DNA from 2 places in the Bradyrhizobium sp. Rc2d genome. Region 1 is predicted to be linked to the other one. Evidence: predicted binding sites of a transcription regulator. Region 1 holds the regulator's gene; the other holds the start of a gene.

Region 1 (5,686 bases):
CTCGCCGTGATCGTCATCCCCGTGGTGCTGCGCACCACCGAGGACATGCTGCTTCTGGTGCCGAACGCGCTGCGCGAGGCGGCCTCCGCGCTCGGCCTGCCGCGCTCGCTGGTGATCAAGCGCATCGCCTACCGCGCCGCGCGCTCCGGCCTCATCACCGGCGTGCTGCTCGCCACCGCCCGCGTCGCCGGCGAGACCGCGCCGCTGCTGTTCACCGCGCTGTCGAACCAGTTCTTCAGCCTCGGCCTGAACAAGACGATGGCGAACCTGCCCGTGACCATCAACAATTTCGTGCAGAGCCCCTACGCCTATTGGAAGCAGCTCGCCTGGAGCGGCGCACTGCTGATCACGCTCACCGTGCTTGCCCTGAACATTGGCGCCCGCATCCTCGGTGCCGAGAGGACCGCAAAATGACCGACCTGTCCGTATCCGTGAGTTCCAACGGTCACCTGGCCTCGCATCCGCTGCCGGAAGCGCCCGCCAAGGTGACGGTGCGCAACCTCAACTTCTATTACGGCGAGCATCACGCGCTGAAGAACATCAACCTGACGCTCGGCACCAACCGCGTCACGGCGTTCATCGGCCCGTCGGGCTGCGGCAAGTCGACCCTGCTGCGCATCTTCAACCGGATGTATGACCTCTATCCGGGCCAGCGCGTCACCGGTCAGCTGATGCTCGACCAGACCAACATCCTCGATCCCAAGCTCGACCTCAATCTGCTGCGCGCCCGGGTCGGCATGGTGTTCCAGAAGCCGACGCCGTTTCCGATGACGATCTACGAGAACATCGCCTTTGGCATCCGCCTCTACGAGAAGATCTCGAAGTCGGAGATGGACGACCGGGTCGAGAAGGCGTTGCGCGGCGGCGCGCTGTGGAACGAGGTCAAGGACAAGCTCAACGCCTCGGGCCTGTCGCTCTCCGGCGGCCAGCAGCAGCGCCTCTGCATCGCCCGCACGGTCGCGGTGCGGCCTGAAGTGATCTTGTTCGACGAGCCCTGCTCGGCGCTCGATCCGATCTCGACCGCCAAGGTCGAGGAGCTGATCCAGGAACTGTCCGAGAACTACACGATCGCGATCGTCACCCACAACATGCAGCAGGCGGCGCGCGTCTCCGACAAGACCGCCTTCATGTATCTCGGCGAACTGATCGAGTTCGACGACACCAGCAAGATCTTCACGTCGCCGAGCGACCGGCGTACGCAGGATTACATCACCGGCCGGTTCGGCTGAGGAGACGGGACATGGGTACTGAACATACCGCAAAGGCCTTCGACACCGACCTCCAGGAGCTCACCCGCCTGGTCGCCGAGATGGGCGGCATCGCCGAGCGCATGATCGTCGATTCCGTCGATGCGCTGATCCGCCGCGACGTCGCGCTCGGTCAGCGCGTCGTCACCACCGACGCCGAGCTCGATGCGCTGCAGAAGCGCATCGAGGAGCGCGCCGTGCTCACCATCGCCCGTCGCCAGCCGATGGCGGTGGATCTGCGCGAGATCGTCGGCGCCATGCGCGTCGCCACCGATCTCGAGCGCATCGGCGACCTCGCCAAGAACATGGGCAAGCGCGTTGCGGCGCTGGAGACGGACTTCCATCCGCTAAAACTGTTTCGCGGCCTGGAGCACATGACCGACCTCGTGCAGCAGCAGGTCAAGTCGGTGCTGGACGCCTATGCCGCGCATGATCTGCCGGCGGCAATGGCGGTGTGGAAGGGCGATGAGGAAGTCGACGCCATCTGCACCTCGCTGTTCCGCGAACTCCTCACCTACATGATGGAGGATCCGCGCAACATCTCGTTCTGCATCCATCTGATGTTCTGCGCCAAGAACATCGAGCGGATCGGCGACCACGCCACCAACATCGCCGAGACCGTGTTCTACATGATCGAGGGTCAGGCGATCACCGACAAGCGGCCGAAGGGCGATATGACGACCTTCGCCACGACGGTACCGAATACCTGAGGGAGCGACGACAACATGGGCGCACGCATTATGGTGGTTGAGGACGAGGAAGCTCTCACCGAGCTTCTCCGTTACAACCTCGAAGGCGACGGCTATGACGTGGAGACGGTGATGCGCGGCGACGACGCCGACACCCGCCTCAAGGAACACATCCCGGATCTGATCGTGCTCGACTGGATGCTGCCGGGACTATCAGGCATCGAGCTGTGCCGGCGGCTGCGCACCCGTCCCGAGACCAAGCAGCTCCCGATCATCATGCTCACCGCGCGCGGCGAGGAGAGCGAGCGGGTGCGGGGTCTTGCGACCGGCGCCGACGACTACATCGTCAAGCCGTTCTCGGTGCCGGAGCTGCTCGCGCGCGTGAAGGGCCTTCTGCGGCGCGCAAGTCCGGAGCGGCTCGCCACCGTGCTCGCCTATGGCGACATCGAGCTCGATCGCGACAAGCGCCGTGTGGCGCGCTCGGGCCGGCCGATCGATCTCGGCCCGACCGAATATCGCCTGCTGGAGTTCTTCCTGGAGCATCCCGGCCGCGTGTTCTCGCGCGAGCAGCTGCTCGACAGCGTCTGGGGCCGCGACATCTATATCGACGAGCGCACCGTCGACGTCCATATCGGCCGCCTGCGCAAGCTGCTCAATCTCGGCCGCGAGCAGGACCCGATCCGCACCGTCCGCGGCGCCGGCTATGCGCTGGATGATCGGTTTGCGAAGGCGGAGCAGACGTAAGTTAGGCGGTGTTGCTTTAGCAGGCGGCTGCCACACCCTCACTGTCGTCCCAGATCCGGGACCCATAGCCACAGGGAGTGATTGTTGCGCGAAAAAGGTAGCTCCGAGTCCCCGTAACCACAGCTTGCGGTGGCTATGGGTCCCGGATCTAGGCGCGCTTGTCCGGGACGACATCGGATTTGTAGAGCCGTCATTGCGTGACGGCTGCCGTTTTGATCTCAGAACGAACTCACCGCGTGCTCGGCTTGGCCGGCGCGCGCCGGCGATCCGCGGCCGGCTGATAGGCGACGCGCGAGTGCTGGGCACAGTAGGGCAGGCCGGACAGCGCCCTGCCACCGCAGAAGAAGAAATCCGGGCTCGAGGGATCGCCGACCGGCCAGTGGCAGGTTGCCTCGTTCAATTCCAGCAGCGACAGCCGCTGGCTCATCGGCACCACGTTGTCGTAGGTGACCGGTTCGGCCTCCACCTCGACCTCGAAGGCCTGCGCCAGCGCGGTGTTGCCGCGCGAGATCGGCCGGGTCACCCGCATCATGTGCTGTGCTGGGCGCGCCTTGCGCGGCCGCGGCGCGGCCGAAGATGGGCTCTTGGCGCGGCCCGACAGGCCGAGCCTGTGCACTTTACCGATCACGGCATTGCGGGTCACATTGCCGAGCTCGGCCGCGATCTGGCTGGCCGAAAGTCCGGCCTCCCAGAGCTTTTTCAGCTGCTCGACGCGATCGTCGGACCAGGTCAAAACCGTCATTGCACCCTTTCCCTCGCTGCGCGCCGCCATCCTGGGGCCTCACAGCGAATGCCTAAGCCTTGAAAAACCCGTGCCGCCAGAATCCCTTAAGGCTCGCCGGGCGCGCTACTGACGCCCGAACGTTTACGCCGGTACATGAGGACTTAGAGGATCAGAACCGCTGCACGAGATGTCGTATCTGACAGGCCAAACGCTACAATATGGCGTGACTCCCGCGCAAGAGTCCGCCGACTCGCTTCCACATGTTCCGTGGTGAAAACCCCGCAAAATCGGCACCGCAAGACTACGGATTCAGCGTTTCGCGAGGCTTTCCGGGCGGCATTGACACCGGTCTTGCCAGGCATAAGATAGTGCCGCGTGCCGCCCTTAAAAGGCGGCACGTTTCGTTTTCCGGACCGGTCAATGGTGCGCTGCGCAAGGCATGCCAGGCAGGTCTCAACATTCAAATGCAACATCCAAGTGATGGTCATGACCAACAGCGCCGCGCCGCATCTGCTTCCCGTTTTCGCCAGGGCCGACCTTGGTTTTGAGCGCGGCGAAGGCTGCTGGCTGATCGCGACCAATGGCGATCGCTATCTCGATTTCACGTCGGGCGTTGCGGTGAACGCGCTCGGCCATGCCCATCCCGCGCTGGTCAAGGCATTGCAGGAGCAGGCGACCAAGCTCTGGCACATGTCGAACCTGTTCCAGAGCCCGGATGGCGAACGGCTTGCAACGCGTCTGTGCAACGAGAGTTTCGCGGACTTCGTGTTCTTCTGTAATTCGGGCGCCGAAGCGCTGGAATGCGTGATCAAGGTCGTGCGGCGCTATCACGCTGCCAAAGGCCATCCCGATCGCTATCGTATGATCACCTTCGAGGGCGCTTTCCATGGCCGTACGCTGGCGACGCTGGCTGCGACGGGCTCGGCAAAATATCTCGAAGGTTTCGGCCCGCCGATAGACGGCTTCGACCAGGTCCCGCATGGCGATATCGAGGCCGTGAAGAAGGCGATCGGTCCGCAGACCGCCGGCATCCTGATCGAGCCGATCCAGGGCGAGGGCGGTGTGCGTTCGTCGACACCCGCCTTTCTCAAGGCGCTGCGCCAGCTCTGCGACGAAAAGGGCCTGTTGCTCGCGTTCGACGAGGTGCAGACCGGCATGGGCCGCACCGGCGATCTGTTCGCGCATCGCCGTCTCGGCGTCACGCCCGACGTGATGTCGCTGGCGAAGGCGCTCGGTGGCGGCTTTCCGATCGGTGCTTGCCTTGCGACCGCGGAAGCGGCCTCCGGCATGACGCCCGGCTCGCACGGCTCGACCTTCGGCGGCAATCCGCTCGCGATCTCTGCTGCAAACGCCGTGCTCGACGTCATGCTCAAGCCTGGCTTCTTCGACCACGTGCAGAAGATGTCGCTGCTGCTCAAGCAGAAGCTCGCCTCCGTGATCGATCGCCATCCTGATGTCGTCAGCGAAGTTCGTGGCGAGGGTCTCCTGATCGGCATCAAGGCGGTCGTGCCTTCGGGTGATCTCGTTGCCGCCTTGCGCCACGAAAAACTGCTCACCGTCGGCGCCGGCGACAATGTCGTGCGCTTTCTGCCACCTCTGATCGTCACCGAAGCCGAGATCGAGGACAGCATCGGGCGGCTCGAGCGCGCCTGCACGGCGATCTCGTCCAGTCAGACCAAGCGGGCGGCAAGCTAATGAGCAAGTCGCCAAAGCACTTCCTCGACATCAACGAGCTCCCGCTGTCGGAGCTCAAGCGCATGCTCGCCGCATCCTCGGCCATGAAGGCGAAGCAGAAGGCGCATCAGCCGGTCAGGCCGCTCGAAGGCAAGACGCTGGCGATGATCTTCGAGCGCCCCTCGACGCGGACGCGGGTGTCGTTCGACGTCGCCATGCGCCAGCTCGGCGGCGAGCCCATCATGCTCACCGGCGCAGAAATGCAGCTGGGCCGTGGCGAGACCATCGCCGACACCGCGCGCGTGCTGTCGCGCTATGTCGACGCCATCATGATCCGCATCCTCAATCACGAGGCGCTGCTGGAGCTTGCGGCCTATGCGACCGTGCCCGTCATCAACGGCCTGACGCGCCGTTCGCACCCTTGCCAGGTGATGGCCGACCTCATGACCTATGAGGAGCATCGCGGCCCGATCGAGGGCAAGACGGTGGCCTGGACCGGTGACGACAACAACGTGCTGGCGTCCTGGGCCCACGCCGCCGAGCGCTTCAAATTCCAGCTCAACGTCGCAACGCCGCCGGAGCTCGCGCCGAAGAAGGCGATGCGTGAC
Region 2 (5,686 bases), on a different contig from region 1:
TTGGCCATGTCGGCAACGGTGCCGTCCATATGGTCGTTGAAGGCGAACAGGTCGACGCGGCCTTCCGCGAGCCACTGGCTGATCTCGGCCTCGGCATCGAGATTGTAGGTCTCATGCCGCAGGTGGAGGCGGGTGTCGGCGGCGAATTGCGGACGCTGCCGCTCGATCGCCTCCATCAGGCCGCGCGCATTGTCGGCGCTGCGCAGGCCCGGCTCCCACGAACAGGTCGTGGCGTGGAACACCGTGGTGATGCCGTTGCTGATCGCCTGGCGGTCGCTGTCGGTGAGCGCGACGTCGATCGGAAAATCGACGCCGGCGCGCGGCATCATCTGGCGCTCGAAGGCATCGCCATGCAGATCGACGATGCCGGGCAGTACCAGCAGGTTGCGGGCGTCGATCGCCAGCCGCGCGCGGCCGCGGGAAGTATCGACCTGCGCGATATCAGTTCCGGACACGAACAGTGAGGTTTCGACCAGCTCGGCGCCGATCAGGGCCCGGCCGCCTTCAAGGAAAATGTCTGTCACGCGACCGCGCTTCGTTTGCTGGCAGGAGAACCGGTGAAAGAGCTCGCCCGTGCTTCGTATGTCGCGAGGAAATCTTCAATCCCGAGCTCGCGGAAATCGGGCAGCGCTTCACGCAATTTGTCGTGATCCCAGTCCCACCAGGCGAGCTTGGCGAGCCGTCCGGCGATCTCCTCCGAGAACCGCCGCCGCACGATGCGCGCCGGATTGCCGGCGACGATGGTGTAGGCCGGCACGTCCTTGGTGACGATCGCGCCGGCCGCGATCACCGCGCCGGTGCCGATGTTGCGGCCCGGCAGCACGATCGCGCCATGGCCGATCCAAACGTCATGGCCGATATGGACGTGATGCTGGCGCCGCCAGTCGAAGAACTCGACATCGTCGCTCTCGCCTTCGAAGTAGGCGCTCGAACGGTAGGTGAAGTGCGCCTGCGTCGCGCGATGCATCGGATGATTGCCGGGATTGATCCGCGTCATCGCCGCGATCGAGCAGAATTTTCCGATGGTCGTGTAGGTGATCTGGGCATCATTCACGACATAGGAGTAATCGCCCATCGTCACTTCATGCAGGATCGTGCGCGCGCCGACCTCGGTGTAGGCGCCGAGCCTAGCCTCGTGCAGCTTGGCCGAGGGATCGATGGTCGGCTGAATCGAAAGAGCTTTAGCGGCCATGTCGTATCCGAAGCGCGAGGGCGAAGCGTTCCTCTTCGAGCGGCTTGATGACAATGTCATGACGCGACGATGACAGGGGATGACGTGTGTTGGATCGCCGCACCGCAACGCGGATGTCACACAAGTGTTAAGCGCCGGCGTTAGCGGTGGGCTCCAGTTAATCTGGAGCGCTGCATGCTGGTGGTGGAAGGTCTGACGTGTCGCTTCGGTGCAAAAGCCGCGGTGGACGACGCTTCGTTTCAAGTCTCCCCCGGCGGCTTCGTCGGTGTGATCGGACGGTCCGGCGCCGGCAAGTCGACCCTGCTGCGGACCATCAACCGCCTGGTGACGCCGACTGAGGGGCGCATCCTGTTCGACGGCATCGACGTCACCGCGCTGCGCGGCAAGGAGTTGCGGCAGTGGCGGGCGCGTTCGGCGATGATCTTCCAGCAGTTCAACCTGGTCGGCCGGCTCGATGTTCTCACCAACGTCCTGATGGGGCGCCTCGCAACGATGCCGGCCTGGCGCTCGCTGTCGCAGCTCTGGCCCGAGCAGGACAAGGCTCTGGCGATGTCCGCGCTGGAGCAGTTCGACATCGCCGCGCTCGCTGCCCAGCGCGCCGACCAGCTCTCCGGCGGCCAGCAGCAACGTGTGGCGATCGCCCGCGCGCTGGTGCAGCAGCCCGACATCATCCTCGCCGACGAGCCGATCGCCTCGCTCGATCCGCGCAACACCAAGATCGTGATGGATGCGCTGCTGCGCATCAACAAGCATTTCGGCATCACCGTGCTCTGCAACCTGCATTCGCTCGATCTGGCGCGCAGCTATTGCGACCGCCTGATCGGCATGGCCGCGGGCCGCGTGGTGTTCGACGGCGCGCCGTCGGCGCTGACCGATCGCGTGGCGCGCGAGCTCTACGATCTCGAAGCCGCCGACGTCATGGGCGGCATGCCTGTTCCGGCACCCGAGGGCGTTCCGGCGCTCGGGACGGCCGCGGCGGCCTGAGCCTCGCCTATTTAGTTCAAGTCTTTGCGTCAACCGACCCCAACCGATGAAGAGGGTATCATGATCACTCGCAGATTAATCCTCGCCGGCGCCGCCGCGCTTGCGTTCACGACCTCCGCCTCCGCGGACGACTGGAAAGCCAAATATCCCGAATTGACCTTCGCGGTCGTGCCGGCGGAGAACGCCTCCGGCGTCACCGAGCGCTGGGCGCCGTTCATGAGCTATCTCTCCAAGGAATTGGGCGTGAAGGTCACGCTGCGCATCGCCAACGACTACGCCGCCGTCATCGAAGGCCAGCGCGCCGGCAACATCCATATCGCGAGCTACGGCTCGGCCTCGTTCGCGCGCGCACGTCTGACCGGCGTCAAGACCGATGCCTTCGCCAACGACATCAACGCCGACGGTTCGACCGGCTACTATTCGGTGTTCTTCGTCAAGGCGAGCAGCGCCTACAAGAAGGTCGATGACCTCAAGGGCAAGAATCTCGGCCTCGTCGATCCGAACTCGACCTCCGGCAACAATGTGCCGCGCTTCGAGCTCGACAAGATGGGCATCCACGATGCCGACAGCTATTTCAGCAAGGTCGTCTTCACCGGCAGCCACGAGAACGCGATGCTGGCGCTGGCGCAGGGCACGGTCGATGTTGCCGCCAACCAGTGGACCAGCGACGACGATTCGACGCTGGCGCAGATGCTGACCAAGGGCATGCTGAAGAATGCCGATGGCTCGGCGATGAAGAAGGACGATTTCCGCATCATCCACAAGTCGGCGCCGATCATCAACGGTCCCTACGCCTACAACTCGGATCTCCCGGAAGATGCCAAGGCCGCCATCGCCAAGGCGTTCTTCGACGCGCCGAGCAAGGACAAGGCAGCATTCGACCGTCTCTCCGATGGCCAGAAGAAAGGCTTTCATCCCGCCACCACCAAGGACTGGGATGGCACGATCGAGCTGATCAAGTTCGTCGATGCGCTGCGTAAGAAGAAGGCGTCCTGATCTCAGGACGAGCTACTCGAGCCGGGTCGACGGACCCGGCTCTTTCTCTTTCTACAGGCCATTCTCTTTTACAGGCCACTCTCCCTGACAAGATGACCGTCGCGGTTTCGATCCTCCCCGAGCAGCAGCTTGCCGTGCTCAACGCCGCCTATCGCCAGGCGGTCGCGCGCAGGCGATGGCGCCTCCTGTTGGGAGCCGGTATCTTTGCCGCAGCGCTGGTTCTTGCCGCGATCGGCGCCGAAGTGAATTTGCGCACGCTGTTCACGTATTTCGGCAACTTCATCAGCTATTTCGACCGCATTCTCACGCTCGACAGCGGCCAACGGGTCTGGACCGACGTCGGCGAGTGGCTGTGGGGCTGGCGCAAATGGCTGAGGATGCTGGGCGAGACCCTGCTGATCTCCTATGTCGGCACGCTGATCGGCGCGACCTTCGCCTTTGCCCTGAACTTCTTCGCGGCAGAGAACACCTCGCCCGCGCCCTGGCTGCGCTTCGTGGTGCGCCGCCTGCTCGAATTCGCCCGCACCGTTCCCGGCATCGTGTTCGCACTGGTGTTCGTCATCGCCTTCGGCCTTGGTCCGATGGCGGGCGTGCTCGCGATCGCGATCCATTCCACCGGCGCGCTTGGAAAACTGTTCTCGGAGATCGTCGAGAATGCCGACATGAAGCCGGTCGAGGGAATCCGCTCGACCGGCGCGAGCTGGCTCTCCTGCATGCGCTTCGCCGTGGTGCCGCAGGTCACCGCAGGTTATGCCAGCTACGCGCTGCTGCGCTTCGAAATCAACGTCCGCGAAGCCTCGGTGATGGGTTTTGTCGGCGCCGGCGGCATCGGCCAGGAGCTCGTCGTCGCCATCCGCAAGTTCTACTACTCGGACGTCAGCGCCATCCTGCTCACCATCATCGTCACCGTCTTCATCATCGACATCACCACCGGCTGGCTGCGCGGCCGCCTGTTCGGCAAGGAGGCGCGGACGTGACGAAGCCGCAGCAGGTCGACACGCGAGAGATCCGCGCGCGCTACCCCGATGTGTTCGACCGGCCGGCCTCGGCGCGGCTTGCAACGCCCGCGATGATCGTCGCGGCGTTTGCGATCCTCACTTACGGCCTGGTCGATCTCGACTTCTCGCCGTCGCGGTTCCTCGCCGGCCTCAGCCAGCTCGGCTGGATCAGCCTGATGATGATCCCGCCCGATCCCGGCTCCTCGCTGCCGGTCTATCTGAAAGCGCTGGGCGAGACGCTGTCGATCGCGCTGCTCGGCACGACGCTGGCGGCCCTGTTCGCGCTGCCGGTGAGCCTGCTCGCCGCGCGCAACGTGGTGCCGTCAATCATCCTGCGCTTCCCGGTTCGCCGCTTCCTCGATTCGATCCGCGGCGTCGACACGCTGATCTGGGCGCTGGTGTGGATCAATGTGGTCGGGCTCGGCCCGTTCGCCGGCGTGCTTGCCATCGCCGTGTCGGATTTCGGTGCCTTTGGAAAACTGTTCTCGGAGGCGATCGAGGGCGCCGACCAGAGGCAGGTCGAAGGCATCCGCGCTTCCGGCGGCAGCGCGCTGCACGAGATCCGCTTCGGGCTGCTGCCGCAGGTTTTGCCCGTGATCGCCGGCCAAGTGCTCTATTTTATCGAATCCAACACCCGCTCGGCCACCATCATCGGCATCGTCGGTGCCGGCGGCATCGGCCTCCAGCTCGCCGAGCAGATCCGCGTGCTGGAATGGCAGAAAGTGTCGTTCCTGATCCTGATGATTTTGGTCGCGGTTGCCGCGATCGATTTCATCTCGGGCAAGCTGCGCTTTGCGATTATCGGGCGAAGGGCGGTGGCCTGATCCGAGCTGCCGTAGGGTGGGCAAAGGCGCGTCGGCGCCGTGCCCACGAATTTTCTCTGACATGATGAAAATCGTGGGCACGCTTCGCTTTGCCCACCCTACGAGCCTGTGACTCTTTTCCGTATCGAGCGTCAGGCGGATATGATTCTCTAAGCAGATTGATTTGCTGGAGAGAATGATGGCTGACGACGGACTTTTTGGCGAATTGCCGGAACAGTCGGCGCCATGCACCGAAGTGGTGCCGCGGGGCGCACCTCGGCTGCGCGAGCCTGTGCGCGATCAGGTCGAATTGCGAGCGGTCGATATCGATAGCCTGATCGGGCAGGATCATCCGGTGCGGGTGATCTGGGCTTATGTCGAAGGGCTCGACTTGAGCGAGCTGGAAGATCGCGTCAAGGCGCGGGAGAACAGGCCGGGTTATCCGGCGCCATCGCCACGGTTGCTGCTGGCGCTTTGGCTGTACGCCACGAGCGATGGCGTTGGCAGCGCGCGGGCGCTGGACCGGCTCTGCGACAGTCACGACGTCTACCGCTGGCTCTGCGGCGGCGTGTCTTTGAACCATCATACGCTGTCGGACTTCCGGGTCGGCTGTGCCGACTTGCTCGACCGTTTGCTGGTCGAACATCTGGTGGCCCTGAACGAGGCAGGGTTGGTTGATCTGGAGAAGCTGACCCAGGACGGGGTGCGGATAC

What was found. Region 1 encodes PhoB, which activates phosphate uptake and scavenging genes when phosphate is short. Its sites were predicted from a motif close to TGTCATNNANCTGTCAT; they were not measured.
Region 2: phnC (phosphonate ABC transporter ATP-binding protein) is a predicted target of PhoB. The motif match lies at 1,240-1,256, and genes of this name have one in related genera.

The regions. Positions count from the first base shown of each region.
Region 1 covers NZ_FNCU01000007.1:69,124-74,809, forward strand. The annotation lists gene pstA (phosphate ABC transporter permease PstA) at 1-414, shown strand, start outside; gene pstB (phosphate ABC transporter ATP-binding protein PstB) at 411-1,229, shown strand; gene phoU (phosphate signaling complex protein PhoU) at 1,241-1,957, shown strand; gene phoB (phosphate regulon transcriptional regulator PhoB) at 1,973-2,680, shown strand; gene BLV07_RS11845 (GcrA family cell cycle regulator) at 2,910-3,422, opposite strand; gene BLV07_RS11850 (aspartate aminotransferase family protein) at 3,891-5,099, shown strand; gene argF (ornithine carbamoyltransferase) at 5,099-5,686, shown strand, end outside.
Region 2 covers NZ_FNCU01000096.1:926-6,611, reverse strand. The annotation lists gene BLV07_RS45310 (alpha-D-ribose 1-methylphosphonate 5-triphosphate diphosphatase) at 1-524, opposite strand, end outside; gene BLV07_RS45305 (transferase hexapeptide repeat family protein) at 521-1,192, opposite strand; gene phnC (phosphonate ABC transporter ATP-binding protein) at 1,367-2,176, shown strand; gene phnD (phosphonate ABC transporter substrate-binding protein) at 2,237-3,172, shown strand; gene phnE (phosphonate ABC transporter, permease protein PhnE) at 3,265-4,149, shown strand; gene phnE (phosphonate ABC transporter, permease protein PhnE) at 4,146-4,994, shown strand; gene BLV07_RS45280 (IS1182 family transposase) at 5,170-5,686, shown strand, end outside.